Regions from separate parts of the Alkalihalophilus pseudofirmus genome, predicted to be linked through region 2. Evidence: a T-box and tRNA genes for the amino acid it is inferred to sense, from the RefSeq annotation. Region 2 holds a T-box; the other holds one or more tRNA genes.
The links. A T-box is a leader RNA that pairs with one kind of tRNA and senses whether it is charged. The one in region 2 lies ahead of serS (serine--tRNA ligase), so its partner is inferred to be a tRNA-Ser.
Positions count from the first base shown of each region.

Region 1: it has a tRNA-Ser gene. The T-box ahead of serS (serine--tRNA ligase) is inferred to sense a tRNA for this amino acid. The anticodon was not compared.

Region 1 is NZ_CP117835.1:1,164,000-1,179,511, forward strand. Features, by position in the region: gene ispG (flavodoxin-dependent (E)-4-hydroxy-3-methylbut-2-enyl-diphosphate synthase) at 1-545, opposite strand, end outside; gene PQ478_RS05995 (hypothetical protein) at 656-1,027, opposite strand; gene PQ478_RS06000 (MFS transporter) at 1,175-2,395, shown strand; gene PQ478_RS06005 (DUF1002 domain-containing protein) at 2,547-3,440, shown strand; gene PQ478_RS06010 (NfeD family protein) at 3,739-4,392, shown strand; gene PQ478_RS06015 (DUF1189 domain-containing protein) at 4,402-5,172, opposite strand; gene PQ478_RS06020 (Na/Pi cotransporter family protein) at 5,410-7,035, shown strand; tRNA gene PQ478_RS06025 (tRNA-Asn) at 7,308-7,382, shown strand; tRNA gene PQ478_RS06030 (tRNA-Met) at 7,387-7,460, shown strand; tRNA gene PQ478_RS06035 (tRNA-His) at 7,487-7,562, shown strand; tRNA gene PQ478_RS06040 (tRNA-Ile) at 7,568-7,644, shown strand; tRNA gene PQ478_RS06045 (tRNA-Ser) at 7,659-7,751, shown strand; gene PQ478_RS06050 (undecaprenyl-diphosphate phosphatase) at 8,095-8,907, opposite strand; gene PQ478_RS06055 (superoxide dismutase) at 9,177-9,785, shown strand; gene PQ478_RS06060 (MFS transporter) at 10,182-11,477, shown strand; RNA gene ssrS (6S RNA) at 11,568-11,748, shown strand; gene PQ478_RS06070 (peptidoglycan D,D-transpeptidase FtsI family protein) at 11,846-13,912, shown strand; gene PQ478_RS06075 (MltG/YceG/YrrL family protein) at 13,957-14,484, opposite strand; gene PQ478_RS06080 (hypothetical protein) at 14,489-14,848, opposite strand; gene PQ478_RS06085 (DUF4912 domain-containing protein) at 15,212-15,512, shown strand, end outside.
Region 2 is NZ_CP117835.1:13,325-28,836, reverse strand. Features, by position in the region: gene PQ478_RS00110 (glutathione ABC transporter substrate-binding protein) at 1-1,090, opposite strand, end outside; gene opp1C (nickel/cobalt ABC transporter permease) at 1,414-2,310, shown strand; gene nikB (nickel ABC transporter permease) at 2,328-3,248, shown strand; gene PQ478_RS00095 (ABC transporter ATP-binding protein) at 3,281-4,309, shown strand; gene PQ478_RS00090 (ABC transporter ATP-binding protein) at 4,290-5,303, shown strand; gene serS (serine--tRNA ligase) at 5,350-6,624, opposite strand; T-box leader at 6,705-6,923, opposite strand; gene pdxT (pyridoxal 5'-phosphate synthase glutaminase subunit PdxT) at 6,926-7,522, opposite strand; gene pdxS (pyridoxal 5'-phosphate synthase lyase subunit PdxS) at 7,559-8,443, opposite strand; gene PQ478_RS00070 (D-alanyl-D-alanine carboxypeptidase family protein) at 8,609-9,904, opposite strand; gene guaB (IMP dehydrogenase) at 10,068-11,525, opposite strand; gene PQ478_RS00060 (YaaC family protein) at 11,676-12,638, shown strand; rRNA gene rrf (5S ribosomal RNA) at 13,002-13,117, opposite strand; rRNA gene PQ478_RS00050 (23S ribosomal RNA) at 13,179-15,512, opposite strand, start outside.

The DNA of each region.
Region 1 (15,512 bases), 1.2 Mb from region 2:
TCAGAGGCTTTCATTGAAACGATGATGTCATGGAAATCCAGGTCTTCTAAAATTTTAATATGATGAAGAGCACTTTCAACCATCCCATCAGCCGTTGGGTAACCGTATTTTTCTAGGATGCGCTTTTCAAGCGATCCAGCATTTACACCGATACGAATCGGAATACCTTTTTCTTTAGCAGCCTTAACAACAGCTTCAACTTTCTCGCGGCGGCCGATATTACCCGGGTTAATACGGATTTTATCTGCTCCGCCTTCAATAGCTTTTAAAGCTAATTTGTAATCAAAATGAATATCAACTACTAGTGGAATAGAGATTTGTGCTTTAATGTCAGCGATAGCTTCCGCTGCACGCATGTCTGGACAAGCGACACGAACAACCTGACAGCCCGCTTCTTCTAATCGTTTAATTTCTGCAACAGTTGCTTCAACGTCATGTGTTTTGGTCGTAGTCATACTTTGAACAACTACTTCATTGTTTCCACCAATCGTCAAATTACCGACCTTAACTGGACGAGTTTTTGTACGATGTGTTAATTCGGTCATTGACCAATCGCTCCTTTTATAACAAAAATGGTTTCAGCCATTTTTGCCTAGTCACTCATGAGATACGTATTCATTCTATCAATGAGCGTTTCGATTTGGCAAGAAGAAAGTCATTGATTGCCGTAATAAGGAAACTTATACGTTTCTCCTATTTGAATGTTTTCAGGCTCAATCCCTTGATTCAAGTGTTTGAAATCAAAAATGACTTCTTGAATGGAGGCAGGGAAGGGAACAATTCCTTCATGTAAATGTTCAACAATTGAGAGAACGGTATACCCAGGTTCAACGACCACTTCAACAAATGGTTCTGTAATCACTGGTTCTTCGCTTACTTCATTGGTCATGACAGACTCCGCTTCTTCAATTTCAACCGTTTCCTCAGGTGCTGCTGTAAGGCCATTGGGTAAAGTGCCAATCGTTAGATCATAATAAACACTATAAAGGATGATCAGGATAATAAGTCCGAATCCAATCCGTTTCATGCTTGTCCCTCCCTCAGGATCTCCTGCCATTTAGATGAAATATCACACGACAGACAATCGTTCTTTCTATAAGTGTATGTTGATCTTGGAAAAGTATGACAAGCTATTTAAAAATGAATGGACATAAAAAAAGGCGTGGTGAATACATTGAAACAAACAGAGAATGCTCGTCCGTTGTTAGTGCTTACTATAATTGGACTTCTGCCTATTGTGATGGTTCTTGGCAACTCCATGTTCATACCGGTCCTCCCATTTATGCAAGCTGAACTTGGGGTATCGACCGCGCAAGCTGGATTAATCTTAACGATCTTTTCTGTTCCTTCTGCACTGTTTATTCCTGTTAGCGGCCTATTGAGTGATCGTTATGGCAGACGAAATATAGTGATGGTTTCATTGCTGATTGTCATGTTAGGATGCATCATTTCTGGGGCTGGCTCTGTTTTTCAATCGTTTGAAGCGATTCTTGCCGGAAGATTCATTCAAGGGATTGGAGCAGGAGGAGTGACGCCGATTGCGATGGTGCTTGCAGCGGAATTGTTTCAAGGAGATAAACGGAATCAAGCGCTAGCATCAATTGAAAGTTTTAATGGGGTTGGAAAAGTGATCAGTCCTGTCATAGGAGGAGCGGTATTACTTGGAGTATGGTATTACAGTTTTGTTGTGTATTTAGCGGCAGCCCTTTTAGCATTTATGGGCTTTTATTTAGTTATTCCGAAAAATGAAGCTGTGCGCCAAGAAAAAGGCAAGGGGATGATCAGAGAAGCAATTCAGTTTATTAAAAGTGAAAGAAATGTTCTGATGCCTATTTTTTTAGCAAGCGGTGCCGGAATGTTTTTGTTGTTCGGATTTCTCTTTTTACTTTCTTATGAATGGGAAGGAATGTATTCTTCTAATGGGTTAATCAAAGGTCTTGTATTAGCGGTACCATTACTTCTTTTAACAGTTTGTTCCCTTTTGACAGGTAAGTATGCTTTGAAAAATGCAGATCAAATTAAAAGGTGTATTTTGACAGGTTTATTGCTTTTCATTTTGGTGGCATTGGTTTTTATTTTTACAAGCGGCTTCTTAAGTGATTTACTGCTAACCAGCCTTCTTTCAATCGGACTTGGCTTTCTGTTGCCGGGATGCAGTGCGGCTGTGGCTGCTGTTGTCAATCAGCAGATAAAAGGAATGATCTTTTCCATTTATTCTATGGTCCGTTTTCTTGGCGTTGCTTTTGGACCGTACTTTTTTGGTGTATGGTTAGATGACCGTATGCAAATGAGCTTTAACATCCTACTTTTAGCAGGTGTGACATGTGTGGTTTTAGTATGGAATTGGACGTGTCTGCCAATTGGGAAAACATGTGAAACCCATCAAACTTCATGAGAATGAATAAAAGATAGATCTAAAGTCCCTTTTCTTTTTTCTGTAAAAACTGTTTCCTAATGAGTAGAGCATTCGTTATATAGTTGCTAATAGTTGGTAAATGATGAATGCCGTATGGCCGGTAAGTGGTCAGAATAAAGGAGAGATTAATTTGAAACACTCATGGAAGAAACTGCTGTCGCTTGTTCTCGTGTTTACGTTATTGTATCCAATGCTCTTGCCAGCAGCTGCTTTAGCAGACGCTGCACCTGGAGACGTGATTGTCACATTGGGGGAAAATCTATCACCAGCTGATCGAGAAAAGATTTTAGCTGAAATGAATGAGACTGAAGAGACAGAGATTATTACAGTCAGTAACCAAGAAGAAAGAGAATACTTGGGTGATTATATTAGCTCCTCACAAATTGGTACGCGTGCCTTATCTTCTACAAAGATCACTTTGGCGGAGCAAGGGGCTGGAATCAATGTAGAAACGAATAATATTACATGGGTATCTGAAGGCATGTATGCGAACGCATTAGTAACTGCAGGTGTGGAAGATGCTGAAATTTATGTCACAGCTCCATTCCCTGTTTCAGGGACAGCTGCTTTAACAGGTCTGATTAAAGCGTATGAAATTGCAGCTGAAATTGAGATTCCTGAAGAGCAAAAGCAAGTAGCGAACGAAGAAATGGTCCGTACGGCAGAGCTTGCCGAGTCGATCGGGGTAGAAGAAGCTACTGAACTTATGAACCGAATTAAAGAAGAAATTGCAAATAATCCGGTAGAATCTGAAGAGGATCTTAGAGAACTTATCAGACGGATTGCAGCAGAACTTGGGATTGAACTGACAGAGCAAGAACTTGATGGACTGGTTTCATTATTCATGCGAATGAAGGACTTAAATATTAACTGGGATCAGGTACAAGATCAAATCTCTAAAGTCCGCGATAACTTAGGTGAATTTTTAGCACGTGAAGACACGCAGAACTTTATTAGTCGTTTTCTAGAAGTGATCGCTCAGTTAATTGAAGCACTTAAAGGACTATTTACATCTGAGGCATAAGAGAGGGAGAGGGTTCCCTCTCTTTTTCTTTTACACAGAACGATAAGGTGTAGTACGATGTATGTATGCAGGGACTGTCTTTTCGAAGGGTTTGACTGACTGTTTTTTCGCTTTTTCAATCATCTTTTTTCCTGCTTTTTTCATTTCAATACCTCCTGAATTGATCTGTATTATCATGTAGTTGTATGATTATCTTGACCAAGGGAACGATTTAACTATTCATCGTTATATATAACCAAAAAATTGAAACAATTTTTATTTCTTTTCGTATATACATAAAAAGAGGAGGGACGTTTATATGGAATGGCTAGATTCCGCAACAATCGGCTTTTTTGTAGTCTTTTTAGGCACATTATTCTTATTTGGTGAACTTCTTGTTAGAATGAGAGGGATTTTCGCGATACTCGGTGTGGCCATTATGGCTATGTATTTCTCTTATCACCTAGCGGGTGACGTAGGATTTTGGGTCGTCATTCTTTATGTCGTTGGTTTAGCACTGATTATTGTAGATGGTAAAGTAATTACTGATGGGACAGTCGCCTTATTAGGTGTGCTTCTTATGATTACAGGTCTAGCTTTGCCTGCACCAGATTTAATTTATGGTATTTTAGTATCAATGGGCTTTTTAGTAGGTGGATTTAGTTCTGGTTTATTTTTGAAAGTATTTCCATCTCGTGATCTCTGGGCTCGTCTTACGTTAAAAGACCGTTTGACAGGAGATATGGGATATAACTCTTTAAGAGAAGATTACCGAGAGCTGGTAGGTAAAGAAGGTAGAACCCTTAGTGCGTTCAGGCCTACGGGAACGGTCGAAATTGAAGATAAACATTATAGTGCAACAAGCGGGGGACAATGGCTTGAGGCAAATATGACGGTGAAAGTCACAGATGTTGATGGGACACGAATTGTGGTAAAGAAGATTAACGAAGAAAAACCAAGCGATGAGGCCTGATCAGGCTCATCACTTGGTTTTTTGTTTTGGTTTTGGAATAGCGCTTAGCGCATAGACAATCATACAAAGTACAGCCAAAACTAAGAAGTATCCAGGGATGCCTCCTATAAAAACGTCTGCCCAAGCAAATAAGATCACAGGAAGGGTCATCGCATAAGCTGTAATTAACCACATATGACGATACTGAATGTTTTTTCTGGTACCTCTAAATAATAAAGCAACAAAGGCCAAGATTGTTATCCCGAGAAAAGCAAGTCCTAATACGCCGCTGTACATAAGCAATGATATGATAGCGAGCAATAACGGGAGGAATCCTTTAATATCAGTTAGCCGCTCGTTAAGCTCTGTGTCACTGACCTCTTGGAGCCCTATTAAAGAATAATTAACAGAATGTGTTGAACCATATCTGAATAGGAGCGCTTCATTCTGTTGAAAAATAATTCCTTCGCCAAGCTGTTCAAGGTCTTGGGTAGTTAATTGATTATTTGGGTCAAGGACAAAGACACCTTCAGACAGGGATTCATTTACATAGGGTTCATCCACCTCTGCTTGCAGCTCGCCGTCCCTTAGTGAAAAGGCTGGCATGTCGTTTTCAAGGCTCTCTTCTAGCTGGTTTATGCTGGATACATACGTCATTATTAAAGAGACAATAAAAGGTATACATGCAATAAACACAACCATCAAAACATGCAGCAGTGCTTTTGTGATAGGCTGAAACCGGCTGTATGCTATTACTTTTTTATCAAATAGGCTTTTATAGAAAAATTGGAAAGCGTTCATTTTATTCTCCTCTCATATCAACACATATTCTATCTGAAGCCGTTAAAATCAACAAGTTTCAAATACGTGAACAAGCATTATTTGGCGAATGTTCAAGATGCTTTAAAATTTTTTAAAAAATCATATTTACAAAATGTTTATAAATGCTTAATAATAGATGGGGTGTCATTGTTGAGGTTTGTCGAAAGTCGAAAAATTAAATAGGAATGACTTTCTAAAATGAGGGGATGAGATTAAGTGGATTTACAGACACTTTTGTTCATGTTTTTTGGAGGTCTCGGAATATTCCTTTTTGGGATCAAATTCATGGGGGACGGCCTTCAAAAAGTAGCAGGGGAGAGACTGCGTGACTTATTGGACAAGTTTACGACGAACCCTGTTATGGGGGTTTTTGCCGGGATATTTGTTACTGTATTGCTTCAAACAAGTACCGGTACAACGGTTTTAACGATTGGGCTTGTTAATGCTGGTTTTATGACATTGAAGCAAGCGATCGGTGTAATAATGGGTGCTAATATTGGAACGACGGTAACAGCGTTCATTATCGGTATTAAAATCTCAGCCTACTCACTGCCAATCATTGCTGTAGGGGCGGCCTTGATCTTCTTTATTAAACAGAAGAAAGTGAATAATTACGGCCAAGTTATCTTTGGATTTGGTGCATTATTCTACGGGTTAGACCTTATGGGAGAAGGGTTAAAGCCATTGCGAGAACTGCAAGCATTTGCTGATTTAACGGTTCAAATGGCAGATAATCCGCTGCTTGGTGTGTTGATCGGTACTATTTTTACAGTTGCCGTACAAAGTTCCAGCGCATCAATTGGACTCTTGCAGCAGCTATACGATCAAGGGGCGATGACCTTAGATGCTGTGCTTCCGGTATTGTTTGGAGATAATATCGGGACAACGATTACAGCTATTTTAGCTGCGATTGGCGCATCTGTTGCGGCAAAACGTGCAGCATTAACACATGTAATTTTTAATTTGATCGGTACAGTTATTGTTTTAATTGTATTTCCGCTGTTCTACAACTTAGTAAGTTTCTTAGCGGTAGAACTAGGGTTGAACCGTCCGATGACAATTGCTTTTGCACATGGGATATTCAACGTATCAAACACGCTGATTCAGCTTCCGTTTGTAGCCTTGTTGGCTGTTATTGTGACAAAGCTTGTGCCTGGTGATGAGTACAACATTGAATATAAAGCGAAGCACTTAGATCCTCGCTTTATCGGAAGATCACCTGCTATTGCATTAGGACAAGCCAAGCAAGAGGTTATTCGAATGGCCGATTTCTCTGAGAAAGGACTTATTGAAGTAAGTCAATACTTAGAGAATGGACAGAAACGTCATGCCGAAATGGCGACACAGTTTGAAAGTGCGATCAATAACTTAGACCGTAAAATCACAGAATACCTTATTCAAATTTCATCACGTTCGTTATCTGATCAAGATTCTAAGATGCATTCCATGCTTATGGATACTGTCCGTGATATTGAACGTATTGGTGATCACATAGAAAATATTGTAGAGCTAAAGGATTATCAAAAGACTCATAAAGTAGTCATGTCAGATACAGCGATTAGTGACTTACGTGAGATGTTTGATTTGACGATCTCTACTTTGCAAGAAGCTATCTCCTCCCTAGATAACGGAGATACTGATCAAGCCCGTTCTGTTCTTGAGAAGGAAGATCTTATTGATAAGATGGAGCGCAAACTCCGTAAACAGCATATTGCCCGCGTCAATGAAGGAAGATGTTCAGGCGCAGCAGGCATTGTGTTTGTAGATATTGTTAGTAACTTAGAACGTATTGGTGACCACTCAGTGAATATTGCTGAAGCAGTGATTGGAGAAGTTCGCTAACATTTGGAGCTGTCCTAGCGGGGCAGCTTCTTTTTTTTGTGTGATAGGAATTGGTTAACAGGATTGATTTAAAGCAGCCAATTCATTAATGGAATGTGAGTGGAACTGGAACTTTTTAAAGGTGAGTTATGCTATAATGAACAAGCGTCTAATAAGTGTTGTACCTCTTTGAAATATAAGCGTACAAAAATAAAAAAACATATTGACTTTATCTCCGTTGGTTGGTATTATAATTCTTGTCTTCAACAAAAGACGGATGATACATAACATATTCCACAGTAGCTCAGTGGTAGAGCAATCGGCTGTTAACCGATCGGTCGTAGGTTCGAGTCCTACCTGTGGAGCCATTATGGCGGTGTAGCTCAGCTGGCTAGAGCGTACGGTTCATACCCGTGAGGTCGGGGGTTCGATCCCCTCCGCCGCTATCCTTATTACTTATCATAAACAAATGGCGATTGTGGCGAAGTGGTTAACGCACCGGATTGTGGTTCCGGCATTCGTGGGTTCGATTCCCATCAGTCGCCCCATACGAGGACCCTTAGCTCAGTTGGTTAGAGCAGTCGGCTCATAACCGATCGGTCGTAGGTTCGAGTCCTACAGGGTCCACCATAGTTTTATATTGCGGAGGAATACCCAAGTCCGGCTGAAGGGATCGGTCTTGAAAACCGACAGGCGGGTTAAACCGCGCGGGGGTTCGAATCCCTCTTCCTCCGCCATACATAATGATAATTGATTTACATAGAAAAAGAGCTGCCCCCTCGGGCAGCTCTTTTGTGTTGAATAACTATATTAGGCGAGGGCAAATGGAAGCGATTCAGCTCTGAAACGATACAATTTGGTGTAAGAGTGACGCAATTGGAGTTTGAACCGCCGCAATAAAAGCAGAGTGACGCAATTAAGCGATCAATCGATTCAATTCTGTGATCCACCCGCGCAATCACTTCTCTAATTAGCGCATAAACTGATTGAAAACATACAATTAAATTTCCGGCCGCTGGGTGACATAACCATGCCCGCTTTATTCACGTGCGGCTCTGAATTATGACGATTTCTTAATGTTTAGGTTAAGAATATCCAAGTGATAAGACCAAGTGAAATACAGTACACGGCGAAATAACTTAATTTTGCTTTTTGAACCATGGCAATCAACCACTTAATACTAATTATGGCAAACAAAAAGGAAGAAATAAAGGCTAGCCATAATTCAAGGCCCACACCGTCTGTAAATTGCCCGATAATCTCAGGAAGTTTTAAAAGGGTGATTCCAGATATAATCGGAATGGAGAGTAAAAAGGAGTAGCGAAGAGCTGTCTCTTTGTTCAAACCGCACCACAGGGCCACAACGAGAGTACTTCCCGCACGTGATATGCCTGGTATGACTGCTAATGCCTGCCCGAGCCCGATTAATACCGCATGCCCCCATGTTATTTCCTTTGGTCCCCTCAATCCCTCATTTACACCATGTTCAATTAAGATTAAAAAGATCCCGGTGATAATCAGAGCAGCGCCGATCGTCGCTGTATTGGTGATGGAGTCTCCAAACCAACCTTCCATCAGCTTACCGACAATCATTGTAATAAGAGTAGAGGCGGCCATTAAAGCAGTAAATCTGAAATCGCCTTCGCTTCGTTGGTCTTTCTTAAAAAGATATTGATAAGAACCCTGTAAAAGCTTCAACACATCTTTTCTAAAATACAATAAAACGGCAAGCAAAGATGCTAAATGCAGAAACACTTCAAATGTTAAGGGGCTATCACTCATATTTATCTTAAGCAGTTTTTCAAAAATGAGGAGATGAGCACTGCTTGAGATGGGAAGAAATTCTGAAATTCCTTGTATAAACCCTATGAATAAAGCTTCAATCCACGACATTAGATCCTCCTTTAAAGCTAAGTTATTACATTCTTATGGGACAAGAAATGAATTTATGATCCATCTTGTTTAAAGGGGTTAGGTAGTGGGAAATGTATAAAGGTGTGCGAAATCGAAAGAATAGTGCATTATCGTTGCAACAAAGAGAAGATTTTGGTAATGTAGAAGCGGAAAGACTTAAGAAACATAACTGTTGATTAAGTCATTTGCCTTTTGGGAAAAGACGTCCCAAGTTACACATGTATTCATTATAAGGAGGAGATTTTGAAATGGCTTACGAATTACCACAATTACCTTACGCAGCAAACGCTCTAGAACCTCATATTGATGAGCAAACAATGAATATTCACCACGGGAAGCATCACAACACTTACATCACTAAATTAAATGCAGCACTTGAAGGACATGATGATCTTCAAAGCAAAAGCATTGAAGAGCTTGTAAGTAACCTTGATGCAGTACCTGAGAACATTCGTGGTGCAGTACGTAACAATGGTGGCGGACATGCTAACCACACATTCTTCTGGCAAATCCTTAGCCCGAATGGTGGCGGTGCACCAACTGGCGAATTAGCAGATGCAATTAATTCTGAATTTGGCAGCTTTGAAGCATTCAAAGAAAAATTTGCTGATGCAGGAGCTAACCGTTTCGGTTCTGGTTGGGCATGGCTAATTGTTGATGGCGGAAAGCTTGCTGTTACAAGCACTCCAAACCAAGATACGCCTCTTATGGAAGGTAAAACACCAATCCTAGGATTAGATGTTTGGGAGCATGCTTACTACTTAAACTACCAAAACCGTCGTCCCGACTACATCAACGCATTCTGGAATGTAGTTAACTGGGAAGAGGTTTCAAAACGTTACGCAGAAGCTAAATAATAAGCAAAAGCTAAATGATAATAGGAAAAGCAAAGTCCAAGCGGGCTTTGCTTTTTTTTTATTGGCAAAGCTAAACATCCCTTTCCGCTATTATTTTGTCCAGCTTCAAGGGCTATTCGCTCGAGGTTCCTTCTTACCGTTAAACGAGGTAAAAAAAGCGACCTCTTATTACCGGCCGTCCAGGACTTGTCGCTCATAAACAAGCCCTTTCCGCTTTTATTTATCCAGCTTCAATGGGCAGCGGCTCGAGGTCTTTTCATTCAAAAACTGTTTGGCAATGGCGGCCAAGCCAGTTTCTGCCTGAAAAGCTTGACGCCGCAAAACGCCCCTTTCCGCTTTTATTTTGTATAACGGGTTTTTGTTAAGACACACTACTGAGTAAGGGTGGTGGAGTCGGTGAAGAAGTCTGTTATTCAAAAATTGCTTGGAGATGTAGAGGTAACGAGAGATTTAGTGCTTCTCCTAACGATTGGGGGGTTATATGCCCTAAGTATTGCGCTTTCTAATACGTTTGTTAACGTTTATTTGTGGAAGCAGTCAGGGGAGTTTATTGATTTAGCCTTATATAATTTAACGGCTGTTATCTTTCAGCCATTAACATTTATATTAGCCGGAAGGTGGGCGAAGAAAATTGACCGTGTGATTGTGCTTAGGTTAGGGGTCATTTTCCTAGCTGGATTTTATACGACAGTGCTTTTATTAGGTGATGTTGCGAATCATTATTTAGTGATATTAGGTGCGCTGCTCGGTATAGGGTTTGGATTTTACTGGCTTGCCTTTAATGTACTCACATTTGAGATCACTGAACCGGAAACGCGTGATTTCTTTAATGGATTTTTAGGCTTGCTTACGTCCTTTGCAGGCATGATTGGACCGATTGTTTCAGGATATATTATTACAAGGATGGAGCAGTTTACAGGGTATTCCGTCATATTTGGAATATCACTAACTCTTTTTGTAGTAGCTGTATTAATGAGTTTTCTTTTAAAGAGAAGAGCTGCAGAGGGCAAATTCTTTTTTAGACAAATTCTAGCGGAACGAAAAAATAATGCAAATTGGCGTCATATCCTCCATGCTCACTTTTTTCAAGGGCTTAGAGAAGGGACTTTTATCTTTGTCATTGTTGTTTGGGTATACATTGCAACAGGCAGTGAGTTGGCAATCGGTACGTATGGGCTTGTTGCTTCTGCTGTTCAATTTATAGCCTATTATACTGTTACCAGGTTGATGAAGCCGAGTTTTCGGAAGAAGTCCATTTTAATTGGCGGATCCATTCTCTATGCTGCGATTTACCTGATTGTCTTTGATTTATCCTTTGCGAAATTAATCATGTATGGAATCGTCATTTCTATTGCGTACCCAATGTTATTAGTACCATATATTTCGCTTACTTATGATGTAATCGGTAAAGGGTGGAAGGCTGCCGAAATGAGGATCGAGTATATTGTCGTCAGGGAAGTGTTTTTAAATAGCGGCCGTATTGTATCTGTGCTGACGTTTATAGGTGCCATACTTTTATTCCCTGAAGAGAAAAGTATTCCTGTTGTACTAGCTATTCTTGGAATCGGTCACTTTATCATTTATTTCTTTGTAAGACATGTTCGCTTTTCAAAGCCTGGAGGGGGAGAAAGCTACAGTTTTGCAAGACAGAAAAACGGCGACGGGGGAAGTACAGGAGGCACGAGTGTATAATGTTGCTAATTTGTGAAAGCTTCTATAGTGGCAGTGAATTCCTTTGACAATAAGTAGGGATATGCTATAATAAATTTACAAATTAAACAGCTTTGCCTGCCGTGTTAGTGAGCTTCTTCTTGTTTCGAACCTTGCGTTTTAAAAGGGAGTTCTACATCGAGCTAATGCCAGCAAGCCAGTTTATGCTGGACGCTGAAATTAGTTCTGCGAACACCCACCTACTTGAGTAGGTTCATGAAACAACTGAAGCAACGGCATTCGCGGGTATATACTTTAGAATGAATTTTAGACACCTTGCTTTAGGTGTCTATTGTCATGTATACAGATAATTGTGTTTTTATTATATAGATTAATGAGGGGACTTGCGGATGGGGAAAAATAAACCAAGAAAAAAAGGACATGTGCCAGCAAGACTGAATATGCTGTTCTTTGCTGTATTTATTCTTTTTTCAGCATTAATATTACGGTTAGGTATGGTTCAAATCGTTCAAGGTGAAGATTTTGAAAGAGTATTAGATCGTACGAGTAACACGACAGCAAGAATTGATGCTCCTCGCGGTCTTATGTTAGATCGCTACGGTACACCGGTTGTAGAAAATCAGCTTGAATTATCCGTTACATATACAAACCCTTCAAGACAGACCTCATCTGAGGCGATCTTAGAGGTGGCGCGTGATCTTGAAAAATTAATTGAAGTGGATACAAGCCGGATTACTGAGCGTGACCGTAAAGACTTTTGGCTGCTAATAAACAGTGACAGGCGTTTTGAGCTTGTAACAAAAGAAGAAAGAGCAGAGCTTGAGGGTCCGACAGAAGAATATCAATTAGAACTTGATCGTCTAACGGAGGAACACTTAGCTGAATTAACAGCGGAAGACGAAAGAGTGATGGCGATCTTTCGTGAGATGTCACGAGGGTATGCGAATACACCTCAACGTATAAAACGAGGCATAACCGAGGAAGAGGCAAATATTATCAGCGAAAACCTCGATCAGCTTCCGGGGGTAGATATTCTGCGTGACTCACGTCGTAATTACGTTTTCGGTGAGGCATTTAGAACGATTTTTGGCTCAACGGGATCTATTCCGCGTGAGAAGTTAGACTATTATTTATCACGAGGCTATGACCGCTCTGACATCGTTGGGACGAGTTATTTAGAGTTAGAATATGAAGATGTTCTTCGCGGTCAAAAGGCTGTGGTAGAAAGTATTACGACGTCAACTGGTGGTGAAATTGAGCGCTCGGTTAATGAAAAGCCGGGACAGCGCGGCAATGACCTAGTGTTGACACTTGATATGGAAATGCAGCAAAAGCTTGATGATATTATTTCACAAGAGATTAACAGCAAGGGTGGATCATTCATCAGTCAGCGGACAGCCTATGCCGTGATGATGGACCCAAAAACGGGCGACATTTTAGCAATGTCCGGCTACAGTAACGGTGAGCCGAATGACCAAATTGGAAATGTGACGAAAGCATTTGAAATGGGGTCTTCCGTGAAAGGTGCTTCGGTCTTGGCCGGCTATCAAACAGGTGCTATCAGCCACGGCCAAACGCTTTATGACCGACCGATTGATTTGCCAGGAACACCGCTCAAGCGTTCCTATGTGAATATGGGGTATGTCAATGACATTAAGGCATTAGAGCGTTCATCAAACGTATATATGTTTGAAATTGCGATGCGGATGATGGGTTATAATTATGGCAGCAGCAGAAGCTTTGATACACAAAGAGTAGCAGAAGCATATGATGAAACACGCTATATTTTCAGCCAGTTTGGTCTTGGTGCTGATACAGGCATTGACTTGCCTGGAAGCTCCCGAGGATTAACTGGTCAGAATCGAAACCCTGGTAACCTGCTCGATTTAATGATCGGCCAGTATGATACGTATACGCCGCTACAGCTTGTACAATATGTTGCAACGATTGCAAACGATGGATACCGTGTGAAACCACGTCTTGTATCAGAAATCCGCGAGCCAAGCTTATCACCGGATGAACCAGGGGCGATCCTGCATAAATTTGAACCGCAGATCTTAAATCGTGTTGATGTATCGGATGCCGATTTAAATCGTGTTCAGCAAGGGTTTTATGCAGTAATGAATGGTTCACAAGGTACTGGTGCAGGCATGTTCAGAAGTGCTTCGTATAACCCAGCAGGAAAAACGGGAACAGCGCAGGTTTCTGTACGAGTCGGAGAAGGTCAAAACCGTCGTTCGATCAGCGGTAATAACCAAGTACTTGTGGGGTATGCACCTTATGATAATCCTGAAGTCGCCTTTGCGATTATTGTACCTTACACCGTGCGAGATAATAGTGCAAACTTTGCTCAATCGATTGGAAAGAAAATGCTTGATGAATACTTTGATTTAAAAGAAGAACGCAATGGTCCGACTAAAGCGGATGTGCCGATTCTTGAAGAAGTAGAAGATTAATAAAATGTAAAAAAAGCTTGCTACGTTATTCGTAGCAAGCTTTTTTATGTAATGCGGTTTGCAATGTCTTGATAACTCATTGCACTGTTGACGTCAAAATCACCAGCGCGAACTTTTTCAGCTAAGTTATTGCGCTCCAAATAACGTAAAAATTCGCTGGCGCTGTCAATAATTTTTGCTTGTTCTAATTGATTAGCTACATCATGAGAGCTAGTCCCAGATGTAATGGATAAAGTCATAGAATAGACATTGACAGTTTCTACAGTGACCGATTCCGGCAAGTTTTCGTCAATCAATGCTTCTTCTTCCGCTGCTGAGTCTTCTTCGGTTGGAGAGTCCATTTCTTCCGTTTGTGGTTCCTCTACAACAGGTTCCTCTGGAGGAGCTTCTGCTGAAACATAATATCCTGCTTCTTGTAAGGCTGTCATCATTTCTGAGATTTCAAGCTCTTCTTGTTCAACGATTGTGACAGGCTCTGCAGTTGCTTCTGGTGAGAGTGCATATGTAACCCAAATAACACCTGCACAAAGAGCAATTCCACCTGCCATGCCGCGTAATGCATGAGGAGACATATTATTACCCCCTTACTGCTGGTTCTTCTCTCGAAGCTACTAATCGTTCTACTTCAAGAGGTGTTAAACCAGTTTTTTCTGCAATGATTTCAAGCGTGAAGCCTTTATCGTGTAATGATTCTACTTCAGCCTGCAATTTTTGAGCGGAGGTTGAACGTGCTTTAGGAACATCTTGTCCGTTCACTAGAAGTTCTTCCTCAAGAATGCGGATCTTTTTCTTTAATTGGTAAATCTCTTGCATGAGCGTAATCGAAAAGTTCTCCATCTGCCGTTCCACTTCTGTTGCCTTGTCTTTTCGAAAGAAAGATAACACAAAAAGGAGGATGGCGATTACTAAGAGAATCATAATTGTCCACTCGATCATCTTACAACCCTTCCCTCTATAAACTAATCTATCATTCTACTCTATTATACACATAGGTAGCTCTTAGGAAAAAGTGGTTTTCGTCCTACTTAATCGACAATTTATGAAAGAAGCGTTTACATTTCAGTGTTTATGCGCTCACCTCCCAAATCTCGACAAAAATTATCGACAAAGTCAGCTAGCGAAATAAGGCGAAAAATTTTTTTGTGGATCGATACGATAGGTGGGGCAGGCTCATGACAAAATCAGACAAATTACCCCTGCTTGTCCCGTAATGTCACGCTCGGTATGATTAATATAACAAGATATGCAACGTATGAAGGGTGATGCATACTATTTTTCTACATCATTGGAGGTGTTTTAGTGATAAAAGATATTTTAGCTTTAAGAGAGAAAGGCTTCTCGTTTCGCAAGATTGCAAAGGAGCTTGAAACAACGGTAGGAAAAGTACAGTATTGCTTCAAGAAATATCAAGAAGAACTTCAACAGGAAGGTTCAGAGGATACTAATCAGATGGATGACGCAGCGTTGATACCAGAGATTGATGAAAAAGCAATCGAAGAGGAAGAAGGCAAAAAGATTGAAACCGAAAAGCCTGTTGAAGTGATAAAAGATGTGCCGGTTCATCCATTACCAGCTGCTTATGAACGCGATGAAGTCATGC
Region 2 (15,512 bases):
TGTCATAACCTAATGGCTCAACAGAATCATCAAAACCAAATACATCTGGAGCAAGCGGTCCAACCGCAGGGATACCAGTGTCATCTAAGATACCGCTGATAATACCTTCTTTATTAATTGCCATTGAGATTGCTTGACGAACACGCTCATCATCAAATGGCTCTTTGTCCATGTTGAACCCGATGTATGAAAGACTCACACTGTTTGTACGATCAAGACTTACTTCTGGAGTATTCTCAACACGTGTTACATCACTTGGGCTGACAGGGAAAATAATGTGTGCTCCACCTGTTTCAAGCTCAGCAATACGAGTTAAATCTTCAGGTACTACAGAGAATGTTACAGAGTCAACCTTTGCAGGCTCGCCCCAGTAATCTTCATTTTTAACTAATTTCACAGCTGTACCAGGGTTCCACTCTTCGAATTTGAAGAAACCAGTTCCGACTGGGTTTTCACTGATTGAAGCACCAGGAGTTCCTCCGCCAGCTACAGCTTCTTGGTCCGCTTCAATAGAAGGAAGTGAACTAATAGAAAGTCCGTTATGAGCTAAGTGAGCAGGAAGCGGAGAGAAAGGATACTCAGTTGTTAATTGAAGAGTATACTCATCAGTTGCTTCAATGCTTGTTACCATATCAATTAAGAAAGAACGTGGAGATGCAACTTCTGGATCAAGAATACGATCAAAGTTAGCTTTTACAACCTCAGCGTTTAATTCTGAATCATCATGGAAAGTTACTCCTTCACGGATTTTGAATTCCCATGTGTTATCATCGATCATTTCCCAATCTTCAGCTAAGCCAGGCTCAAGCTCAAGATCTTCGTTTTGATAAACAAGTGTTTCAAAAATGTTAGCAATAACGTTACTTGATGGAACGTCATTTGAGCTTGCAGGATCTAATGATACTGCATCTGATAATGTAGCAATAACTAAATCGCCGCCTTCTGCACCTTCTGCAGCTTCAGTATCTTCCCCATCTGCATCACCAGCTGGTTCGCCTGAACTGTCCGGCTCACTTGCACATGCTGCCAGCGCAAAAGCTAGTACCATCGCAAGCAAGAAAGCGAAAAGTGAATTTTTAGACATCTTCACTTTTAAAAACCCCCTTAAATTCCTTTTTGTGTGAACTTTTAAAATTCAATATTACTATAACTTAACTTTCACAATAAAACAAGAAATTTTATAAAATTATTAATAGTTCATTTACTTTCTCATTTTTATTGAAGAAAGGTAAAATGGAAAACGCTTACATAATCCATTTATTATTCAGAATGTTTAAAATAAACTAACAAACGACATTATCTTACAAAAGTATTTTAAACATTGTAAAAAATTATGTACGTGATATAATAATGCGGTGTAGTATAACAATAATTTTGTCAAAATTTAAAGCATTTTGAGAAAGGGTGTCTATTATGAGCGAACAGACGATAAATGATGCTATGACAAAAAGTCCTCCTCCGAGCCCTCGGGTTAAGAGTATGAAAAACTTCTATAGAAAGCTTCGTAAAAACAAAGCTGCTATGGTCGGAGGAATTCTGATCTTATTTTTTGTTATTGTAGCGATTATCGGTCCATTTTTTGCACCGTACGATCCAACGGTTCAAAATCATGTGAACAAACTTGCAACTCCTTCATCTGAACACTGGTTCGGAACAGACCATCATGGTCGTGATATCTTCAGCCGTATTATTCATGGAATGTCAATTACATTATATATTGGCCTCTTCTCTGTTATTATCGGTACTGTTTTTGGTGTTTTCCTAGGATTGATTTCTGGTTATTACGGCAAGCGTGTAGATGCATTTATTATGCGTTGCATGGATGTATTACTAGCATTCCCTGGTATTTTACTAGCTTTAGCTATTGTAAGTGTATTAGGCGGAAGCTTAACAAATGTAATCATAGCTGTCGGAATATTCTCGATTCCTGTATTTGCAAGGATTGTACGTGGATCTGTACTTTCTGTTAGAAAGCTAGAATACGTGGATGCTGTTCGTGCACTTGGTGCAAGCGACGGGCGTATTATTTTTAAACACATTTTACCGAATATTTTATCACCTATTATTGTCCAAGCTACTTTGCGTATGGCAACAGCGATTCTTACCGCTAGTGGTCTATCATTCTTAGGAATGGGCGCTCAGCCTCCAACTCCGGAGTGGGGGGCAATGTTAAGTGCCGGACGAAATTATATGTATGACGCACCACATGTAGCGTTATTCCCAGGTTTGGCGATTGTTATTGTTGTACTAGCATTTAATATTTTTGGTGACGGATTACGTGATGCACTTGATCCGAAAATGAAAAACTAGAAAAGAGGTGTAGATGATTGTTTACTTATATAGTTAGACGATTAATTCAAACGATCCCTGTTCTTTTTGGTGTTACAATTCTCGTTTTCTCAATGATGCACCTCATTCCTGGTGACCCGGCTCAAATCATCGCCGGTGAAAGTGCATCCGAAGCTCAAGTTGAGCAAATGCGTGAGCGACTAGGCTTAAATGATCCGCTCCCACAGCAGTACTTTAATTATATTGGAAATGCAATACAGGGTGATTTAGGGAATTCGATCCGTAGTGGCCGTGAAGTAACTCAAGAAATTTCAGGCCGGTTCTGGGTAACAATAGAACTTGCCATATACAGTACGATTTTATCTGTATTTATTGGTTTAATTGCCGGTATCATTTCAGCAACAAGACATTACACGTTCTTAGATACAATGATTATGATTGTGGCTCTATTCGGTCTTTCAATGCCTAACTTCTGGCTTGGATTAATGTTAATTCAATACTTTGCTATCGAATTCCGATGGTTCTTGCCTTCGGGATGGGGATCCTGGCAGCAAGCCGTCCTTCCGGTTATTACTCTCGGTACGGCAGGGGCAGCCATTGTTGCTCGTATGACTCGTTCAAGTATGTTAGAAGTTATCGGACAAGATTATATTCGAACTGCACGTGCTAAAGGGGTAAAAGAAAGAGTTGTTATTTACCGTCACGCTCTTAAGAATGCATTAATTCCTGTTGTAACAGTCGTTGGTTTACAATTTGGTGTGCTTCTTGGCGGAACAGTATTAACAGAAACAGTATTTGCTATTAACGGTATGGGACGTTTAATCATTGATGCGATTCGTGCACGTGACTTCCCTATCGTACAAGGTACAGTACTTGTTATTTCATTACTATTCGTTCTCGTGAACTTACTCGTAGATATTTCTTACCGCTTCTTAAACAAGCGTATTGACCTTGATTAAGACTTACTTATTAATGAAGGGTGTGAAACATTTTGACTACAAATGAATCCATTATTCAAGTGCGGGACCTTCGTACATCATTCTTCACTGATCAAGGTGAAGTAAAAGCTGTTGATGGCGTTACATTCGATGTACCAAAAGGTAAAACACTTGGTATTGTTGGAGAATCTGGTTCAGGTAAAAGTATTACCTCATTATCAATTCTTCGTTTAATCCAAAATCCAGGAAAAGTCGTTGGGGGAGAAATGATCTTCAAAGGAGAAGATCTTCTTAAAAAATCTGAGGCTAAAATGCGTAAGATTCGTGGAAATGAAATTTCAATGATTTTCCAAGAGCCAATGACTTCTCTTAATCCTGTTTACACAGTAGGAGAGCAAATCGGAGAGGCCTTTAGAATTCATGAAGGCTTAGGAAAGAAAAAAGCAATCGAACGTTCGATTGAAATGCTAAAGCTAGTAGGCATCCCGTCACCAGAGCAGCGTGTTCATCAGTATCCGCATGAATTATCTGGTGGTATGCGTCAACGTGTGATGATTGCAATGGCTCTTGCTTGTAATCCAGAGCTTCTTATTGCCGATGAACCTACAACAGCACTTGATGTAACGATTCAAGCACAAATTCTTGAATTAATGAAAGACCTTCAAGACCGCTTAGGTATGTCGATCATTATGATTACACATGACCTAGGTGTAGTTGCTGAAACATGTGATTATGTTGCAGTTATGTATTGCGGTAAAGTGGTTGAATACGCAAGCATTAAAGATTTATTCAAAAACCCACGCCACCCGTATACAGTCGGTCTTCTAAACTCCCTTCCGCGTCATGATATTGATTTGGATGGTGAGGAGCTATCTGTTATTAAAGGATCTGTACCAAGTCCTGCAGATATGCCTAAGGGCTGTCGTTTCGCTCCGCGTTGTCCGTTTGCAAGTGACATCTGCCGTGAGCGTTTACCGGAGCTTGAAGAAGATGAAAATGGAAACCAAATTCGTTGCTGGATTTATTCAGATGAGTGGGACGGGGACCCGGAGGTGAACGTGTATGAAGAAAGAACTTCTTAAGGTTAATGACCTAAAGCAGTACTTCCCGATCAAAGGTGGTTTACTTGGTCGTACAGTAAATCACGTTAAGGCAGTAGATGGTGTATCATTTACCATCTATGAAGGTGAAACAGTAAGTATCGTAGGGGAATCTGGCTGTGGTAAGTCTACTACAGGACGTGCAATCTTACGTTTAGATGAACCAACTGATGGGACAGTTGAGTTTGACGGTGAGGACTTACTTGCCTTAAATAAATCGCAAATGCGTAAAAAACGTAAAGATCTTCAGATCATTTTCCAAGATCCATATGCATCGATCAACCCTCGTCAAACGGTTCGTCAAGTACTTGATGAGGCAATGGAGATTCAAAATGTTATTCCACGTGAAAAGCGTGCAGACCGTATTAAAGAGTTAATGGAAACAGTTGGTCTTGGTGCTCACCAAATTGACCGCTTCCCTCATGAATTCAGTGGCGGTCAGCGTCAGCGTATCGGAATTGCACGTGCGTTATCTGTTGACCCTAAATTAATTATTTGTGATGAGGCTGTATCAGCTCTTGATGTATCCATCCAAGCACAGGTTATTAACTTATTAAAACGTCTGCAGCGTGAATTTCAGCTGACTTACCTGTTTATTTCTCATGACTTAGGCGTTGTACGTCATATTTCTGATCGAGTTATTGTAATGTATTTGGGCCGCATCGTTGAGATCGGTGATAAGAAATCATTATTTGATAATCCGCAGCACCCTTATACAAAAGCATTATTATCAGCTATCCCTGTACCGGACCCTGAGCGCAAGAAAGAGCGTATCATCTTAAAGGGTGATGTTCCTTCTCCAATCAATCCTCCACAAGGATGCCGCTTCCATACTCGTTGTCCATTTGCAACAGAGAAATGTAAGACAGATACTCCTGAACTGCGTGCAGCCGATTATATGAAAGAAGGCCACCAAGCAGCATGTCACTACATGGAAGAAATTGAATCAGGAGAGCGCAAACCTAATTATGTTTAAACTAAAAACCCCTTACAGCATGCGTGCTGTAAGGGGTTTTTTTATATTACCCGATTCTCTCAACATTGCCCATGTATGGACGCAGTACTTTAGGAATCTCAATTGATCCATCTTCTAACTGATAATTCTCTAGGATCGCAGCAACTGTACGGCCGACTGCAAGACCTGATCCATTCAACGTATGAACAAACTCTGCTTTCGCTTTTGGCTCACGGCGGAATTTAATGTTCGCACGGCGCGCTTGGAAATCTTCAAAGTTACTGCATGAAGAAATTTCGCGGTAAGAGTCATAGCTTGGAATCCATACTTCAATATCGTATTTCTTGGCTGCAGTAAAGCCTAAATCTGCAGTACACATGCTCATGACACGATAAGGAAGCTCTAGTAATTGCAGTACTTTCTCCGCGTGACCAGTTAAGTTTTCAAGCTCTTGATATGAATCCTCAGGCTTTACAAAACGAACAAGCTCTACTTTATTGAATTGATGCTGGCGAATTAAGCCTCGTGTATCACGGCCAGCTGACCCTGCTTCTGAGCGGAAACAAGCACTAAACGCTGTATAGGCAATCGGCAATTGATCAGCTTGCAAAATTTCATCACGGTGCATGTTTGTAACAGGGACTTCTGCTGTTGGAATTAAGAAGTAATCTTCCTCACGAATCTTGAAGGCATCTTCTTCAAACTTTGGCAGCTGCCCGGTGCCTGTCATGCTTGTGCGGTTGACCATGTAAGGAGGAAGAACTTCCTCATAGCCATGTTCATCTTGATGAAGATCCATCATAAAGTTCATTAATGCACGCTCTAGACGCGCTCCGAGCCCTTTATAAAACACAAAACGGCTTCCAGTTACTTTTGATGCGCGCTCAAAATCTAGAATACCTAGGTCTGTTGCTAGATCCCAATGCGGCTTAGGTTCAAATTCAAATGAACGCACCTCGCCCCATTTGCGTGCTTCTACATTATCATCTTCTGTTTCACCTACTGGCGTTGATTCATGCGGCACATTTGGAATCGTTAAAAGAAGATGATCAAGCTCTGCATCAAGACCGCGCAGTTCCTCATCTAATTGTTTAACCTTCTCAGAGACCTCTCTTGTTTCTTTAATGAGGTGGTCAGCTTCTTTTTTCTCACGTTTTAATTGAGCAACTTCTTGTGACACCTGATTACGTCTGCTTTTTAACTCTTCCACCTCTACAATAATGGCACGGCGCTTTTCATCAAGGTCTCCAAACTGATCTAATCCAGAGATGTCCTCACCACGTGTTGAAAGCTTCTCTTTTATATCAGCGAAATCATTTCTTAATCGTTTTACATCTAACATGTTTATTCCTCCTTAAATAAAATCTTCTATTTGACAAGCCTAGACAAATAAAAAAGCTCTCATCCACTCTTCAGCTAAGAAGAAGGGACGAGAGCACCCGCGATACCACCCTTGTTGCCTATATATAAAATATAGACCACTCTAAAGATAGATAACGGCTATCTTTACCGGAATGGCTTCAGCTTAGTGCTTCACCACTCACTCAAGGGTGGATTCAAAAAAGTGCTACACTGACTCACACCGGCCGTCAGCTCTCTGTAGAAGCAGCTTTATTTACTATTCCCTATCTACGCATTGTCTGTTATACAGATTTTACACCTTCTAGCTTAGCTTGTGCAACCATATCGACAAAATACTGATGAAAACGGTGATCGTCTGTTAATTCGGGATGGAAAGAGCAAGCAAGAAAACGTCCTTCTCTAGCTGCTACAATCTCATCATTAAACTTCGAAATTACTTCTACATCCTCACCGACCTCTTTTATCAGCGGCGCACGGATAAATACTGCACGAACATCCTCGCCCACATCAGTGACAATAAGATCAGCTTCAAAGCTCTCACGTTGACGTCCAAAAGCATTTCGCTCAACGGTCATATTCATTAAAGAAAGGTGACCCTCTGGCTGCCCTGCAATATCCTTTGCCATTAAAATGAGACCTGCACATGTTCCAAAGACAGGCTTTCCGGTCTCTGCAAATGCTTTTAAAGGTTCTAGAAAGTTGTATTTATCAATTAAGCGACGCATGGTCGTGCTTTCCCCGCCAGGAAGAACAAGGCCATCGAGCTCATCAAGCTGTTCAACTTTTTTAACTGCTATGACTTCGACCTCAGGACCTTGAAGACAAGCAGCATGTTCACGCACAGCACCCTGAAGGGCCAATACACCTATTTTTAACATCTCGTTGTATCCTTTCTATATGAAAAACTAAGCTTCTTACCAGCCGCGCTCCTGCATACGTTCAGATGGCTGAAGAGTTGAAATTTCAATCCCTTTCATTGCCGTACCAAGACCTTTTGAAAGTTCAGCAATTAGAGCATAATCCTCAAAGTGAGTCGTTGCTTCAACAATCGCACGTGCAAATTTTTCTGGATTATCTGACTTGAAGATACCAGAACCTACGAATACACCGTCAGCACCAAGCTGCATCATTAATGCTGCATCTGCTGGAGTTGCAATACCGCCTGCTGCAAAGTTAACTACAGGAAGCTTACCTGTTTCTTTGATTTCAAGAAGCAAGTCATAAGATGCACCAAGATTTTTTGCTTCAGTCATTAATTCATCTGTAGACATACCAGCAACTTTTTTCACTTGAGCTTGCATCATACGCATGTGGCGTACTGCCTCAACGATGTTTCCTGTTCCCGGCTCACCCTTTGTACGAATCATAGAAGCCCCTTCGCCAATACGACGAGCAGCTTCACCTAAGTCACGCGCTCCACATACGAAAGGTACGGTGAAATCACGCTTATACAAGTGATACACTTCATCAGCTGGTGTTAATACTTCACTCTCATCAATATAATCAACGCCCATAGACTCAAGAATACGAGCCTCTACAATGTGGCCAATACGTGCCTTTGCCATAACTGGGATTGATACAGCATTTAAAACTTCTTCAACAATAGTTGGATCAGCCATACGTGCTACGCCGCCTGCTGCACGAATGTCAGCTGGTACACGCTCAAGGGCCATAACAGCCACCGCACCTGCTTCCTCAGCAATTTTAGCTTGCTCAGCATTGATAACGTCCATGATGACGCCACCTTTTTGCATTTCTGCCATACCACGTTTTACGCGATCAGTACCTGTTTGACTCATATGTATTTCCTCCTAGACCGTTCTTGTTAGTTGGACTTGCTTATCTTTAATAGTATACCGCAAAACTAAGATGTTCGCATAATTTTCTGTTATTATTTTTTAAAAAGAACGAGCCTATTTTTCCCAATAGACTCGCTCATTCTTTAAATGGCAATCAGCTTCAGATTATGAGAACCATCCGCTTACAGTATTAACAGCTGCATTCCAGATCCCAGAGAAAAATCCACCAATGCCACGCATCATCATCGTGAACCATCCAGCCTTCTCAACTGCTGTATCAGTTACCATCGGAACGCCTTCCTGCTGGCCGGAATATAAAAATTCCTCGCCTTCTCCTTCAAATGAAAGAGAAAGAGTCCCTACTGCTTCTCCTGCTTCTAGAGGAGCAACTAATTCACCATCTTCATTTAACTTTTCTTGATCAAGGCCAAGCTCTACACTGTATTGATCGTTTTGTCCATTTCTTACAACGGCAGAAAGCGCTTCTGCACTTGAAATAGCGACTTCACGTTCTTTACCCGCAGCTACCGGCAAGCTCTCCTCACCTTCCACTACATGTCCTTCATCAAAAAGCTCAACCGTACTAAAGTTATTAAAACCAAAATCTAATAATTTTCTTGTCTCATTAAAGCGTGCATCACGTGATTCTGTACGCATGACAACCGAGATCAAACGCATTCCATCTCGCTCTGCTGTTCCAGTAAAGGTATTTCCAGCAGCAGATGTGAATCCGGTTTTAAGACCGTCAATCCCCTCATAATCGTGCTGAGGCCGGATAGTTGGAAGCATCCAGTTCCAGTTTTCCATCGGAATGACTTCTCCAGGGCCTGCTTGGAAATCCTTCATAGGAATACTTGCTGTTTCAAGCACTTCAGGATAATCACGTAATAGAGCATATGCTAGTTTAGCAGTTGCTCTAGCAGACATTTCATTTTCAGCTTCGGCACCCGTTCCCTCTGGATGATTTCCTTGTAAGTCACGGTTATTTAAACCAGATGAATTAACGAAATTAAAATCTTCTAATCCAAGCTCTTCCCCTTTTTCGTTCATCAGTTGAACAAATTGTGTTTCTGAGCCGGAGATTAATTCAGCTAAAGCAATCGTTGAAGCATTTGCAGAATAAATTGCTACAGATTCATATAGGTCACGAACTGTATACGTTTCATCTTGACGAAGAGGAACATTTGATAAAGCGGTTTGAAGAGAAAGCGTTCTAACCCAGTCACTAATCGGTACTTGCTGATCCCAGCTAATACGCCCCTCACTGATCGCCTCTAAAATTAAATATTCACTCATCATTTTAGTCATACTTGCCAATGGTAAAACAGCATCTATATTCTTTTGATATAAAATTTTACCAGACTCTGCCTCTACTAAAATAGCTGATTCTGCATCTAAATCAAGCGCTGCATCAGCTGTTGCTGGTTGTACTATAAGCGTAGCCATTAAAATAAATGACATGAACGCGGCAACCCATTTTTTCTTACCTAACAATTTCACAATCGCACCTCCACATTTTTCTCACATAAGCGTTATTTTATCACAACAATCCATAAAAAAATAGATAGGGAAGGCCCTATCTATCTTAGTCTTTATACCTTTTTTGTGAACTATTTTAAACGGATTATACTGAGTAGTTTGGAGCTTCTTTCGTAATTTGAACGTCATGAGGGTGGCTCTCACGTAAGCCTGCTCCAGTAATACGGATGAACTGCCCGTCATTACGTAAATCATCTAATGTAGCTGTTCCGCAGTACCCCATCCCAGCACGTATTCCGCCGATAAGCTGGTGGATCGTATCATTTAACGGCCCTTTATAAGGAATACGTCCTTCAATACCTTCTGGTACAAGCTTTTGTGCATTCTCTTGGAAATAGCGATCTTTACTTCCTTTTTCCATTGCACCAAGAGAACCCATGCCACGGTACACTTTAAATTGACGGCCTTGGTAAATTTCTCGCTCGCCAGGGCTCTCACTCACTCCAGCTAAAAGACTGCCTAACATAACAGCATGTCCACCGGCTGCCAATGCTTTTACGATGTCTCCAGAATACTTGATTCCGCCGTCCGCAATAATCGGTACACCATGCTTGCGGGCTTCTGTAGCACAGTCATAAACAGCAGTAATTTGCGGTACACCGATTCCTGCTACAACACGTGTTGTACAGATGGAACCAGGTCCAATTCCAACCTTTACTACATCTGCTCCCGCTTCAATTAGATCTCTTGTAGCTTCTGCTGTAGCCACGTTTCCTGCAATAATTGTTAAGTCAGGATATTGTTCACGAACTGCACTAACCTTGTCTAGTACCCCTCTAGAATGACCATGAGCTGTATCAATAACAATCGCATCTACACCAGCTTCTACTAAAGCAGCAATACGAGTATCAGCGTCTGCAGAAACACCGATTGCAGCACCTACAACCAATCTTCCTTGGGAGTCTTTGGCCGAGTTAGGGAATTCGATAACCTTCTCAATATCTTTAATTGTAATTAACCCTTTTAAGATTCCTTCATCATCAACAAGCGGAAGCTTTTCAATTTTGTACTTCTGTAAAATTGATTCAGCTTCCTGAAGTGTTGTCCCAACAGGAGCAGTGACTAAATCTTCTTTAGTCATAACTTCATCAATTTGAATTGAATAATCTTCGATAAAGCGCAAATCACGGTTTGTCAAAATTCCAACAAGCTTCTGATCCTCATCAACAATTGGTACGCCTGAGATTCTGTATTTTCCCATTAAATGCTCCGCGTCAAACACTTGACGATCAGGAGTTAAGAAGAATGGATTTGTGATAACTCCGCTTTCTGAACGTTTAACACGATCAACTTGTTCAGCTTGCTCTTCAATTGACATGTTTTTATGAATGATTCCAAGACCACCTTCACGTGCCATAGCAATCGCCATTGCCGCTTCGGTTACCGTATCCATACCTGCACTAATTAACGGGATATTTAATTGAAGATTCTCCGATAACTTCGTTTTCACCGACACATCACGAGGTAATATTTCTGACCTAGCAGGAACTAGTAATACATCATCAAACGTTAAACCCTCTTTTTGAAATTTATTCTCCCACATTAGTACATTCATCCTCCCCAAAAGGTTTATTCATAAAATATAGTTTCCATAAATCATGCTTGAAAATATTATTAGTAGCTTATCAACTGGGCAAACTACTGTCAAGAAGTCATATAAAGTGCGATTTTTCCCAATAAACAGAAAAAGGTGGTGATCATATTGACTCACTATTATAAACAGCTCGATCCATTCTATTCAGCTGCCTTCACAAGATCTTATTTAACAAAATCATATGAAGAGACCAATATTGAGCAGCCAAAAACAAAGAGCTTTAACACTTGCTATACATTCATTTATCACTTGAAACACGGACAGCTTTACACAGAACAAGCTGGTATGGCTCCTATGGAGTTAAAACCGATGCTCTTATTTTATGGACTTGTTCAATTCTTAAAAGCAGCTATACTCACAAAAGACCCCACATATCCTGCAAATTCGCAAGTCTTAGCTCATGGGGTAACAACGAGAAAACGTAAAAAATCAGGTTTTACGTTTTTAGATGATGAAGTGAAAATCCAACGAAATGGACTGTTCTCTCATTTACTAGAAAAAATGTTTCACATGAAACATTTGGATTATGAGAAAATAAAAATGACATCTTTATTGCAGCAATTACCAGAAATGCAAACCCTTTTTAAACAGTTTAACTACGCTAAATACTTAGAAAAAGGCATATACGAAACGTCAGTGATACGTTTCTCTTCCAATATTTTAGATACTTATCACATGACCGCAAATCGATTTACCCAGTTTATTCACTACCAGCAACAACCGTGGTATAAAAAAGGAGCCTCTATTGAAGAAGATAAAAGATATATTTCCATACCTTTTTCTAAGAAACCATCAACTCTTAATGGTTTTCCTTTTATATTCGATCAAGATAATATACCTCATCTTTTTAAAACGAAAGAAAGTCATTTACGTTTGCCAGAAGTATTAGTACATTATTTATTATTATACAACCTCAGCATGATCTGCCGGTATGAAACAGAGTGGTGGGGAGAGCTGCTGCATACATTTGATGGTAATGACCTCCCCTTCATCACCCAATATGTGAACTATGCTCAACATAGAGTGCCAGCTCTTATTGTAGGGTTACTTAAGCGTGATTGAGGCCAATGATAAGATCGCTTCGTAACTTGTTACCTGTAGCTTGTACGGTGTCTATACCTATTGCGCGGATTGAGGACGTTATTGCGTGAGTTAAGTGTGCAATTACGTCGGCATTCCTTGTAATTGCTCGGGTTCTGAGGCTCATTGCGTCAAAGGTTGTTTTTTGCACCGGTTTACGAGCTATTGGTCTCATTGTCATGTGGTATTGTATTGAGTTTGTTGTTTATTGGGTCAGTTGATTGAGACGGGGAGACTGCCTGACAACGTCCTAGCTAACCCTTCCTCTCCTACTTAAGCTCTTTTGCGCTCCTTATCCCTTTATGCATACTAAAAAACACAATCCTAATGGATTGTGTTTTATCTGCCTGGCAACGTCCTACTCTCACAGGGGGAAGCCCCCAACTACCATCGGCGCAAAAGAGCTTAACGACCGTGTTCGGCATGGGAACGGGTGTGACCTCTTTGCTATCGCCACCAAGCTATAGAATTGAGATGGTTCTCTCAAAACTAGATAATGTGTAAACATACGTCAAGAATAATTTGGATAAGTCCTCGACCGATTAGTATCTGTCAGCTCCACATGTCGCCATGCTTCCACACCAGACCTATCAACCTCATCATCTCTAAGGGGTCTTACTGGATTAACTCCATGGGAAATCTCATCTTGAGGGGGGCTTCATGCTTAGATGCTTTCAGCACTTATCCCGTCCACACGTAGCTACCCAGCGATGCTCCTGGCGGAACAACTGGTACACCAGCGGTGTGTCCATCCCGGTCCTCTCGTACTAAGGACAGCTCCTCTCAAATTTCCTACGCCCGCGACGGATAGGGACCGAACTGTCTCACGACGTTCTGAACCCAGCTCGCGTACCGCTTTAATGGGCGAACAGCCCAACCCTTGGGACCTACTTCAGCCCCAGGATGCGATGAGCCGACATCGAGGTGCCAAACCTCCCCGTCGATGTGGACTCTTGGGGGAGATAAGCCTGTTATCCCCAGGGTAGCTTTTATCCGTTGAGCGATGGCCCTTCCATGCGGAACCACCGGATCACTAAGCCCGACTTTCGTCCCTGCTCGACTTGTAGGTCTCGCAGTCAAGCTCCCTTTTGCCTTTGCACTCTACGAATGATTTCCAACCATTCTGAGGGAACCTTTGGGCGCCTCCGTTACTGTTTAGGAGGCGACCGCCCCAGTCAAACTGCCCACCTGACACTGTCCCTGAACCGGATCACGGCTCGAGGTTAGAATGTCAGCACAGTCAGGGTAGTATCCCACCGACGCCTCCATCGAAGCTGGCGCTCCGACTTCCAAGGCTCCTACCTATCCTGTACAAACTGTACCAACATCCAATATCAAGCTACAGTAAAGCTCCATGGGGTCTTTCCGTCCTGTCGCGGGTAACCTGCATCTTCACAGGTACTATAATTTCACCGGGTCTCTCGTTGAGACAGTATCCAAGTCGTTACACCATTCGTGCGGGTCGGAACTTACCCGACAAGGAATTTCGCTACCTTAGGACCGTTATAGTTACGGCCGCCGTTTACTGGGGCTTCAATTCAGAGCTTCTCCCGTAAGGGATAACCCCTCCTCTTAACCTTCCAGCACCGGGCAGGTGTCAGCCCCTATACTTCGCCTTGCGGCTTCGCAGAGACCTGTGTTTTTGCTAAACAGTCGCTTGGATCTTTTCACTGCGGCTCTCTCGGGCATACACCCTACCAGAGCACCCCTTCTCCCGAAGTTACGGGGTCATTTTGCCGAGTTCCTTAACGAGAGTTCTCCCGAGCGTCTTAGAATTCTCTTCTCGCCTACCTGTGTCGGTTTGCGGTACGGGCACCTCTCACCTCGCTAGAGGCTTTTCTTGGCAGTGGAGGATCAGGAACTTCGGTACTAAATTTCCCTCGCCATCACAACTCAGCCTTCACGAGAAGCGGATTTGCCTACTTCTCAGCCTAATTGCTTGGACGCACATATCCATCAGTGCGCTTACCCTACCTTACTGCGTCCCCCCATTACTCAAACGGTGAGGAGGTGGTACAGGAATTTCAACCTGTTGTCCATCGCCTACGCTTTTCAGCCTCGGCTTAGGTCCCGACTTACCCTGAGCGGACGAGCCTTCCTCAGGAAACCTTGGGCTTTCGACGGAGGGGATTCTCACCCCTCTTTTCGCTACTCATACCGGCATTCTCACTTCTAAGCGCTCCACCAGTCCTCACGATCTGACTTCGCTGCACTTAGAACGCTCCCCTACCACTGACACCTAAGGTGTCAATCCATAGCTTCGGTGATACGTTTAGCCCCGGTACATTTTCGGCGCAGAGTCACTCGACCAGTGAGCTATTACGCACTCTTTAAATGGTGGCTGCTTCTAAGCCAACATCCTGGTTGTCTGGGCAACTCCACATCCTTTTCCACTTAACGTATACTTTGGGACCTTAGCTGATGGTCTGGGCTGTTTCCCTCTTGACTACGGATCTTAGCACTCGCAGTCTGACTCCCGAGTAAAAGTTTTTGGCATTCGGAGTTTGACTGAATTCGGTAATCCTGTGGGGACCCCTAGTCCAATCAGTGCTCTACCTCCAAAACTCTCAACCTCGAGGCTAGCCCTAAAGCTATTTCGGGGAGAACCAGCTATTTCCGAGTTCGATTGGCATTTCACCCCTACCCACACCTCATCCCCGCATTTTTCAACATGCGTGGGTTCGGGCCTCCATTCAGTGTTACCTGAACTTCACCCTGGACATGGGTAGATCACACGGTTTCGGGTCTACGACGGCGTACTCATTCGCCCTATTCAGACTCGCTTTCGCTACGGCTCCGCCTTATCAGCTTAACCTTGCACGACATCGTAACTCGCCGGTTCATTCTACAAAAGGC